Regions from separate parts of the Micromonospora sp. NPDC047756 genome, predicted to be linked through region 1. Evidence: riboswitches for the same ligand, from Rfam matches in the RefSeq annotation. Region 1 holds a riboswitch; the other holds the start of a gene.

What was found. A riboswitch is a leader RNA that binds a small molecule or an ion and turns the genes downstream of it on or off. The one in region 1 is predicted to bind thiamine pyrophosphate.
Region 2: another riboswitch for thiamine pyrophosphate. It lies ahead of thiE (thiamine phosphate synthase); the one in region 1 lies ahead of ACZ6NZ_RS29700 (ECF transporter S component).

Annotation. Positions count from the first base shown of each region.
Region 1 is NZ_JBVJGQ010000010.1:69,424-74,361, reverse strand. It holds gene ACZ6NZ_RS29720 (acyl-CoA dehydrogenase family protein) at 1-1,199, opposite strand, end outside; gene ACZ6NZ_RS29715 (DUF6328 family protein) at 1,304-1,807, opposite strand; gene ACZ6NZ_RS29710 (sugar isomerase domain-containing protein) at 1,945-2,694, opposite strand; gene ACZ6NZ_RS29705 (alpha/beta fold hydrolase) at 2,746-3,576, opposite strand; TPP riboswitch at 3,684-3,788, shown strand; gene ACZ6NZ_RS29700 (ECF transporter S component) at 3,863-4,456, shown strand; gene ACZ6NZ_RS29695 (ABC transporter ATP-binding protein) at 4,577-4,938, shown strand, end outside.
Region 2 is NZ_JBVJGQ010000004.1:221,147-226,084, forward strand. It holds gene ACZ6NZ_RS14145 (thiamine phosphate synthase) at 1-525, opposite strand, end outside; gene ACZ6NZ_RS14150 (thiazole synthase) at 522-1,301, opposite strand; gene thiS (sulfur carrier protein ThiS) at 1,298-1,498, opposite strand; gene thiO (glycine oxidase ThiO) at 1,489-2,655, opposite strand; gene thiE (thiamine phosphate synthase) at 2,649-3,275, opposite strand; TPP riboswitch at 3,270-3,379, opposite strand; gene ACZ6NZ_RS14170 (ThuA domain-containing protein) at 3,692-4,938, shown strand, end outside.

The DNA.
Region 1 (4,938 bases):
CTGGCGTACAGCTTGACCAGTGCCGCCTCGATCCGGATGTCGTTGCGGTCGTCGTCGGCGAGGAGGCAGCAGAGGTCGAGCATCGTCTCCATGCCGTACGTGGTGGCGGCGATGAAGGAGAGTTTCTGCGCGACCGCCTCGTGCTCGCCCACCGGCCGTCCCCACTGGACCCGGTCGGCGGCCCACCCTCGGGCCACGTTCAACGCCCACTTGCCGGCGCCCACGCACATGGCCGGCAGTGAGAGCCGGCCGGTGTTCAGAGTGGTCAGGGCGATCTTCAGCCCCTTGCCCTCTCCGCCGATGACGTTCTCGGCGGGGACGATCACGTCGTGGAACCGGGTCAGGCTGTTCTCCAGGCCGCGCAGGCCGATGAACTCGTTGCGCCGCTCGACGGTGATGCCGGGGCTGTCGCCGTCCACCACGAACGCGGTGATGCCGCCTCGACGTCCCTGCGTGGCCGGCACCCGCGCCATCACCACCAGCAGGGTGGCCACGATGCCGTTGGTGGCCCAGAGCTTCACCCCGTTGAGCCGGTAACCGGTGCCGTCCTCGGTGGGCTCCGCGATGGTGGCCAGCCGGGCCGGGTCGGAGCCGACGTCCGGCTCGGTGAGCAGGAAGGCGGACACCTCACCGGCGGCGAGCCGGGGCAGGAAGCGTTGTTTCTGCTCGGGGGTGCCGAACATCTTCAGTGGCTGCGGCACCCCGATCGACTGGTGCGCCGAGAGCAGCGCGCCGATGGCCGGGCTGACCGAGCCGGCCAGCATGAGCGCTCGGCAGTAGTGCAGGTTGCTCAGCCCGAGCCCGCCGTACTTCCGGTCGATCTTCATGCCGAACGCGCCGAGGTCGGCCAGGCCGTGGAACACCGAGTCGGGTATGGACGCGTCCCGCTCGATGGCCTCACCATCCACCTCGGAGGTCAGGAAGGCGCGGAACCGACCAAGGAACTCCTCCGCGCGAGCCACGTCGTCCGGGTCGGATCGGGGCCACGGGTCGATCAGGTCGAGCCGGAACCGGCCGAGGAACAGCTCCTTGCCGAAGCTGGGCCGGTCCCAGGTGGATTCGCGGGCGGCCTCGGCGACCTGCCGGGCTTCCTTCTCGGTGACCTGCCCGGCTTCGGCGGGCAGCGGCGCGGCGGCGCCGGCCGTGGTTTCGGAGTCGGGGCCGTCCGGTGCCGGTCGGCCGTTCTGCGTCGTGGTCACGGCTGCCCCCTCGAAGCTCGGTGCGGCTGCGTCGACGTGCGCGACTACCACCACGCTACCCCCGGTTGTTACCCAGGGGTAGCGCAGCGTGAAGATCGACGCGCTCAGCGGCCGATGGTCGTGTCCGGGTCGTCGTCATCGTCGTCGATGTCGTCCTCACCCCAGTTGCGCCGGGCGAACGGCAGCAGCATCCAGAAGGTGAGGAACCAGAGCCCGGTCAGGGCGCTGAGCAGGAAGGCGATCGGCCGGTCCAGCACGAAGTCGGTGATCAGCAGCACCGCGCTGACCATCGCGATCAGCATGAAGGCGAGCCCACCGGTCGCCATCCGGTGCGCGAAACGAACCAGCTCCGGTTTGCGCCCCTGCCGGAACAACGCCCGGTGGAACGCCACCGGCGAGATGATCATCGCGGTGGCGGCGGCCGCCGCCAGCAACGCCACGATGTAGACGTCGCGCTGGAACTCCGTGGTCTCGGTGAACCCGTTACTGAACGGCAGGGTGAGCAGGAAGGCGAAGAGAATCTGCACGCCGGTCTGGGCGACCCGCAACTCCTGCAGCAGGTCGGCGAAGTTGCGCTGCCAGCGCTGCTTCTCGGTCTCCTTGGACACGCGCTACCTCCGGTGAGACGCTACTGCCGGCGGTCCCGCCCGCCGGCAGCAACGCCAATGCCCCACCCGGCCGAGCGCGAAACAGGTTCACGACACCTGGCGTTCATCTCGGCGACGCATGTCGGCCGCCGGCGGCGTCAGGACCCGCGCCGGATCCGGCCCGCGTACCGCGCTTCCAACTCGTTGTTGTGCGCGTCGCCGTCGGGGATGTTCGCCGACAGGTAGACCGGGGGCCGCTCCCCCGCCGCCAGCAACCGCGCCACCACCTCCACTGTCACCTGCTGCGCCAGCAGCGCCGCGGTGATCGAGGAGACCGCGCCGACCGCGCCACCACCGGGCAGGGGCAGCGTCGCGTCGCCGTACGGCGCGCCGTTGTCGAGCACCACGTCGGCGATCTCGCTCAGCTTGCGCCCGGACGGGTGCCGGGAGGCCATCTGGCCGGAGTGCCGCGCCGAGGTGATGGCCACCAACCCGTGCCCGTGCTCCTTCACCAGCGTGGCGAACTCCACCATCGCGCCGTTGACCCCGGAGTTCGAGGCGAGCACGAAGACATCGGTGGGGCGCACCGGGGCCAGCTCGTAGAGGCGGTGCGCGACGGCCGGGTCCCGTTCCAGCAGTGGGCCCAGCCGGTCGGCCGGTTCACCGCCGAGCAGCACCAGGTCGCGGAGCGCGATCCGGTTGGTCGGCACCAGACCGCCCGCCCGTCCGGCGATCTCCATGGCGAGGGCCTCCGAGTGCCCGGTGCCGAACGCGTGCACCACGCCGTCGGCGCGGACGGCCTCGGCGATCAGGTCGGCGGCCCGCCCCACCGCCTCCCGCTGGGTGTCGGCCACCCGGCCGATCGTCTCGGTCACCACGGCCAGGTAGTCCTCGGCACTCACCGTCATACGTCCTCCGTCGTTCGATCGCGGGCCAGCCAGCCCGTTGCTGTCCACTGCTCAGGCCGTCCCGCCGGCTCGGGCCAGGATCGCCTCGGCGAGCGGGGCCGGCGCGGCGTCCGGGATCCAGTGACTCACCCCGGGCAGCTGCACGAAGCGGTAGTCGCCGGTGACGTTGGGCGCGCACGCCTCGGCGGCGGTCCGGCCGATGGCGACGTCCCGGTCACTCCAGACGTACGTGGTGGGCACCGCGACCGGGCCGACGCCGGCCAGGTCGGCGCGGGACATCGCCCGGTACCAGTTCAGCGCGGCCGTCAGCGCACCCGGCTCACGCATCGGGTCGGCGTACCGGTTCACCCGGGACGTGTCGCCCACCCCGCCGAGCAGCTTGCGCAGCGCGGTGGCGTGCCACGCCAGCAGGACCTTCTCCGCCTTGTCGGGCTTGCGGAACAGGGTGATGTACGACGAGCGGGCCTTCTGTTGGGCGTCGCTGCTCAGGGCGTGCGCCATGGCCGCCGGATGCGGTACGGACACGGCGGTCAGCGTGTGGACCCGCTCGGGGTGCCGGGCGGCAACCGCCCAGGCCACGATCGCGCCCCAGTCGTGGCCGACCAGGTGCACGGCGTCCAGACCGAGCGCGTCGAGCACCGCCACCACGTCGGTGACGAGTTCGGGGATCCGGTAGTCGGCCACCACCGTGGGCCGCGCGCCGGGCGAGTAACCGCGCTGGTCCAGCGCGTACGTGCGCAGTCCGCCCTCGTGCAGCGTCGGCACCACGTCGTCCCACTCGCCGCTGTGCTGCGGGAAACCGTGCAGCAGCAGGACGGGTACGCCGTCCGTCGGACCACCGACGGTCACCTCGAACGTGAAGCCTCGCGCGTCAACCCGCATGATCGGAAGCGTACCCAGCCGGCGGTCGGCCACTCGCTCCCGCAGGTCAGGCGGATGCCCTGCTGGGCCCGCGCCCCTGGTCGGTGTTAGCGTCAGCGAGACAACTTCATATCCGACAGGGGAGCGCACAGCGCTGAGAGTGCGGGCACGCCCGCAGACCCTCGAACCTGATCTGGGTAATGCCAGCGCAGGGAGTTCGGTCGACCTCCAGCCGCGCCGCAGTCCGGTGCCACCGGACGCGGCGTGCGTCTTCTCCTGGTTCGCACTCACGAACTGGGAGCACCACATGACATCCACCACCGACACACACCGTTGGCGCACCATCGACATCGTGGTCGCCTCGGTGATCGCGGTCGCCTTCGGCGTCATCTTCTGGGCCTGGGGCCTGGTCTGGAGCGCCACCGAGGGCGCGTTCGCCTTCTTCCCGCCGGCGCAGACGCTGCTCTACGGCGTCTGGCTGATGCCGGCGGTGATCGGTGGGCTGGTCATCCGCAAGCCCGGCGCCGCGCTCTACTGCGAGACCGTGGCCGCGGTCCTGTCCGCGCTGCTGGGCAGCCAGTGGGCCGGCACGGTCATTCCGCAGGGCATCGTGCAGGGCATCGGTGCCGAGCTGGCGTTCGCCGCCTTCCGGTACCGGTCGTTCCGCCTGCCGACCGCGGTGTTCGCGGGCGCCCTGACCGGCCTCAGCGCGGCGCTGTTCGACTTCTTCGTCTGGAACGTCGACTACGCGCTGACCGACTACCGCATCCCGTACGCGCTGCTCACCATCGTCAGCGCCACGGTGATCGCCGGCCTGGGCGGCTGGCTGCTCACCCAGGCCCTGGCCAACACCGGCGTCCTGGACCGCTTCCCGGCCGGCCGCAACCGAGCCCTGATCTGACCCCCACCACCTCGCGTCGATCATGAGGTTGACGGGCGGACGGATCTCCACATCCACCGTCAACCTCATGATCGACCGTGCAGGGTGGAGCGGGGGCGCGCGGCTGGAGGGGGTGGTTTGGTGGGCGGGGTACTGCTGCGGGGGTTCGGGTGGCGGCACGCTGGGCGGCGCGCCTGGGCCGTGCGGGGAGTTGACCTGCGGATTGAGGCTGGGGAGCGAGTTCTGCTTCTCGGGCCGTCCGGGGCCGGCAAGAGCACCTTGCTCAGCGCATTGGCGGGGCTGCTGCCGGAGGACTCGGGCGAGCAGGAGGGCACCGTCGAGATCGACGGGCTCGACCCCCGCAAGGGGCGGGAGCGGGTCGGCCTCGTCTTCCAGGACCCGGAGACCCAACTGGTGATGGCGCGCTGCGGCGACGACGTCGCGTTCGGGCTGGAGAACCGGGGCGTACCGGCCGACGAGATCTGGCCCCGGGTCGACGAGGC
Region 2 (4,938 bases), on a different contig from region 1:
CGCGCCGAGCACTGCCACCCCGTCCGCTCCTGTTTGGACACAGGCAGTTACCTGGTCTGGCGTTTCGATCCCGCCGAGGGCGAGCAGGGGCACCGGGCTGGCGCGGACCAGGCTGCCCAGCGCTGCAACACCCAGGGGTGGGCCGTAGCCGGGTTTGGTCTTCGTGAGCCAGACCGGGGAGATGGTGGCGTAGTGCTCGGTGGTCAGGCGGTTCAGCTCGGCCGCGTCGTGGCAGGAGCGGCCTACCAGGGAGTGGGTTGGCGGGGGGTACGGGCCGGCGGCGGGCAGGTGCACGGCGTCGCCGCCGAGCGGGTCGGGCCCGGCCACGATGAGGGTCCCGCCGACGTCGGCGAGGATCGCGCACAGCTCGACGGCGAGGGCGGCGCGTTCGGCGCGGGGCAGGTCCTTCTCCCGCAGCACCACCCAGCGCACTCCCCCGGCCACGGCTTTCGCGACGACCCGGTCCAGCCCCTCCCGCGCGACGAGTCGATCGGTCAACACGACAACCCCGGACGGCGGGGTCACAGCTCGGGTCTTCCCTCGTCGGGAGTGGAGGCGAGCGCGTGGAAGCGACGCTCGATCCGGCCGGCCTGGGCCGCCAGCCGGCCCGCCTCGACGGCGTACCGCATCGCGGTGGCCATCGCCACCGGGTCGGCCGCCCGGGTGACGGCGCTCGCCAGCAGCACCCCGTCACAACCCAGCTCCATGGCCAGCGCCGCGTCGGACGCGGTGCCGATGCCGGCGTCGAGGATCACCGGCACGTCCACACCCTGCCGGATGAGTCGAATGTGGTGCGGGTTGCCGACGCCGAGCCCCGAGCCGATCGGGGAGCCGGCCGGCATCACCGCGGCGCAGCCCACGTCGGCGAGGCGACGGGCGAGCACCGGGTCGTCGCTGGTGTACGGCAGCACTGTGAAACCGTCGGCGACCAACTCCTCGGCGGCGCGGAGCAGCTCCACCCCGTCGGGCAGGAGCGTCCGCTCGTCACCGATCACCTCCAGCTTGACCCAGTCGGTGTCGAACGCGTCCCGGGCCAACCGGGCCACCTTCACCGCCTCGGTCGCGGTGTGGCAGCCGGCGGTGTTCGGCAACAGGCGTACGCCGCTCCGGTCCAGCAGCTCCAGCAGCCCACCCGCGGAGCCCGGTGCCGTGCCCACCCGGCGCAACGCCACTGTGACCAGCTCGGTGCCGGACGCCCGGATCGCCTGCTCCAGCACGTGCAGGTTCGCGGCACCGCCGGTGCCGAGGATCAGCCGTGAGGTGAAGGTCTCCCCACCCAGCTCGAACGGCACGCCGCTCACCCGCCCTGCGCCGCGGTCAGCACCTCGACCCGGTCACCGTCGCGCAGTGTCCGGGCCGGCCAGCCGGCCCGGGGCACCACCTCGCCGTTGACCGCGACCGCTACCCCGCGTGGGTGCGCCACGATGTCGCGGACCAGGTCCGCCACCGACGCGCCGGCGGCGACGCTGCGCCCGGCCCCGTTCACCGTCAACTCCACAGGTCCCCCTCCACACTCGTTTCAGGTCCGACCGACGCGGCCGCCGGGGCACCGCCGAAGCGGTCGGCCCGGAAGGGCGCGAGCATCGGGTCGGGTACGCCGCCGAGCACCAGGTCGGCGATCAGGTCGGCGGTGATCGGGGTGAGCACGATGCCGTGCCGGTGGTGCCCGGTGGCGGCCAGGACGTCCGGTCGATCGGGCAGCGGCCCGAGGATCGGCGCGTTGTCCGGGGTGCCCGGGCGCAGCCCGGCGACCGCCTCGACCAGGTCGTACTCGGCCAGCTCGGGCAGCAGGTCGACCCCGGCGCGCAGCAGCCGTTGCACAGCACCGGCGGTGACAGTGGTGTCCGATCGCTCCTCGACCGTCGCGCCGAGCACGACCTCACCGTCGGCGCGGGGCACCAGGTAGACGTGCTCGCCGTCGGCGTACCCCCGGATCACGTGCCGGAAGCCCGGCGCGACGCCGTCGGGCGCGCGGAGCCGGAGGATCTGACCTTTCACCGGCCGCACGGGCAGGCCGGTGAGCGCGGTGGCACCGCAGCCGGCGGCGACCACGGTGACCGCGGCCTCCACATCGGACAGCGAGCGGACCGGCTGCGGCACGAGCACCGCGCCGGCCCGCTGCGCGGCCGTGCGCAGCGCCGGCACCAGCAGCCGGGGGTCGACCTGATGGTCGGTGGGCGCGAGCGCGCCGCCGCGTACCCGTGGCGCGAGCGCCGGTTCGCTGTCCCGCAGCTGGCTGGGGCGCAGCGGCGTCACGGGCAGGCCCAACCCCTGCTGGTACGCCCACAGCCGGCGCGCCTCGGCCAGGTCGTCGCCGGTGAGCCCGACCATCAGGGTGCCCTCGGTGCGGTAGCCGATCCCGACCCCGGTCGTCTCGGTCAACTCGGCGGCGAACGCCGGCCAGCGGGCGGCGGATGCCAACAGCAACCCGGTCAGTTGCCGCTCACCGAAGTACGCCTCGGCGACCGGGGAGAGCATGCCGGCGGCCACCGCCGACGCCCCCGAGCCGGGTGCCGGATCGTGCACCACCACCCGCAGCCCGCGCGCGGCGCAACGCCAGGCGACGGCCAGCCCGATCGGCCCCGCCCCCACCACTACCACGTCCGGCCGGACCCGGTCGCTCGACGGCGGTGACGGGGACCGGCCGGTCAGCACGTCAGGGCCTCGATCAGCTCGGCGGTCGCCCGTGCCGGATCGGCGGCGGCGGAGACGGCACCGACCACCGCCACCCCGTACGCCCCGGCGGCCCGCAGCGCCGGCACCCGGGCCGCGGTCACTCCGCCGATCGCGATCACCGGGACGTCGACGGCATCGACCACGGCGCGTACTCCGGCGGGCCCGATGGGGTCCGGCAGGCCGGTCTTGGTGCTGGTGGCGTGACACGGACCGACGCCCAGGTAACTGGCGCCCGCCGCGACGGCCTCGGCCGCCGGGCCCGGCGCGCGAGCGGTCGCGCCCAGCACACCGGTCGGGCCGAGCACCCGGCGGGCGGCGGCGACCGGCAGGTCGTCGGCACCGACGTGCCCACCTGCCGCACCGACCGCCAGCGCCACGTGCAACCGGTCGTTGACCAGGCAGGTCGCCCGGTACGGCGCGCAGAGCGCCACCACCCGCGCGGTCAGGTCGTACGCCTCGCGGTCGGTGGCGGAATCCTCGACCCGGACCTGCACCACCAGGTCGTCGTGGGCCACGGTGAGGGCGGCGCGGACCACGGCGAGTGGGTCGCGACCGGGTCTGGTGTCGGTGATGAGATGCAATCGCCCCAGGGACGGCACGGCAACTCTCCTCCCTGCGCCGGCATTATCCGGATCAGGTTCGACGGTCGGGGGCTGTCAGCCCCCCTCTCAGCCCGGTACACCGGGCTCCCGTGGGTTACTTGCGTGTCACCGTACGACAGATCCGTCGGCCTGCCAAGGCGCGGGGTCGGCGGGGCCGGCCGGGCCGGCGGCGTCAAAACGACCGAGATCCAATGGGGCACTTCATACAGTCCTGTTCGGAATGTCGCCCCCCGTTGCAGAACCGTTACCCGTCCGCATCTTGCCCGACATCGAGCCAGCCGAATTAATTTGTTCAGCGATTCGACAAAATGTCGGTGGGGGCACCCTGGCACGGTGCGACCACCGGCTCCATCAGGGACGGCCTTCGGCGAGCCGACTCCCGCGAGCTCTGTCACTACGACACAGGAGGCGGCGTGTCCCGTTCTCGTCGTGCCCGCGTACCCATCACCGCAACCCTGATCTCCCTGGCCATGGCCTCGACCACCCTGTTCGGCGCGCCCGCGCAGGCGGCCGCCCAGGTTCCCCCACGGGATGCGCAAGCCGCAGCCCCGGTCAGCCAGGTGGTGCCGAAGGCGCCAAAGGCCGCGGCCGATCCCTTCTCCGTCCTGATCTTCTCCAAGACCGCCGGCTTCCGGCACGACTCGATCCCCACCGGCATCGCGGCCATCCAGCAGCTCGGCGCTGCCAACGGATTCACCGTGGACAACTCCGAGGACGGCGCAGCATTCAACGACGCCAACCTGGCGAAGTACAAGGCGGTGATCTGGCTCTCCACCACCGGTGACGTGCTCAACGCCGACCAGCAGGCGGCGTTCGAGCGCTACGTGAAGGCCGGCGGCGGCTACGTCGGCATCCACGCCGCGTCGGACACCGAGTACAGCTGGGCCTGGTACGGCGACCTGGTCGGCGCGTACTTCGCCAACCACCCGCAGAACCAGACGGCCACCGTCAAGGTGGAGGACCACGCCCACCCGTCCACGGCCGGGTTGCCGGACCGGTGGTCCCGGTTCGACGAGTGGTACAACTACCAGAGCAACCCTCGGCCGGACGTGCACGTGCTGGCCAGCCTGGACGAGAAGAGCTACACCCCCGGCGCCGGCGCCATGGGTGCGGACCACCCGGTCGCCTGGTGTCAGGACTACGACGGTGGCCGCTCCTGGTACACCGGCCTCGGGCACACCCGGGAGTCGTACGCCGAGCCCGAGTTCCTGTCCCACCTGCTCGGCGGCATCCGTACCGCGGCCGGCGTCGAGAACGCCGACTGCGGCGCCTCGAAGACCTCGAACTTCGAGAAGGTCACGCTGGACAGCAACACCAGCAACCCGATGGAGCTGGACATCGCCCCCGACGGGCGGGTCTTCTACATCGAGCGTGACGGTCGCGTGCAGATCGTGAAGCCGGACACCGGCAACACCGTCACCGCCGTCGACCTGGACGTCTTCACCGGCAACGAGGACGGTCTCATCGGCATCCGGCTCGACCCGGACTTCGCCACGAACAACTGGGTGTACCTGTACTACGCCCCGAACGACGGGGTCACCCGCAACCTGCTGTCCCGCTTCACGGTCACCGGCGACACCATCAGCCTGGCCAGCGAGAAGCAGGTGCTCCGGGTCGACACCCAGCGCAACACCTGTTGCCACGCCGGCGGCAGCATGGC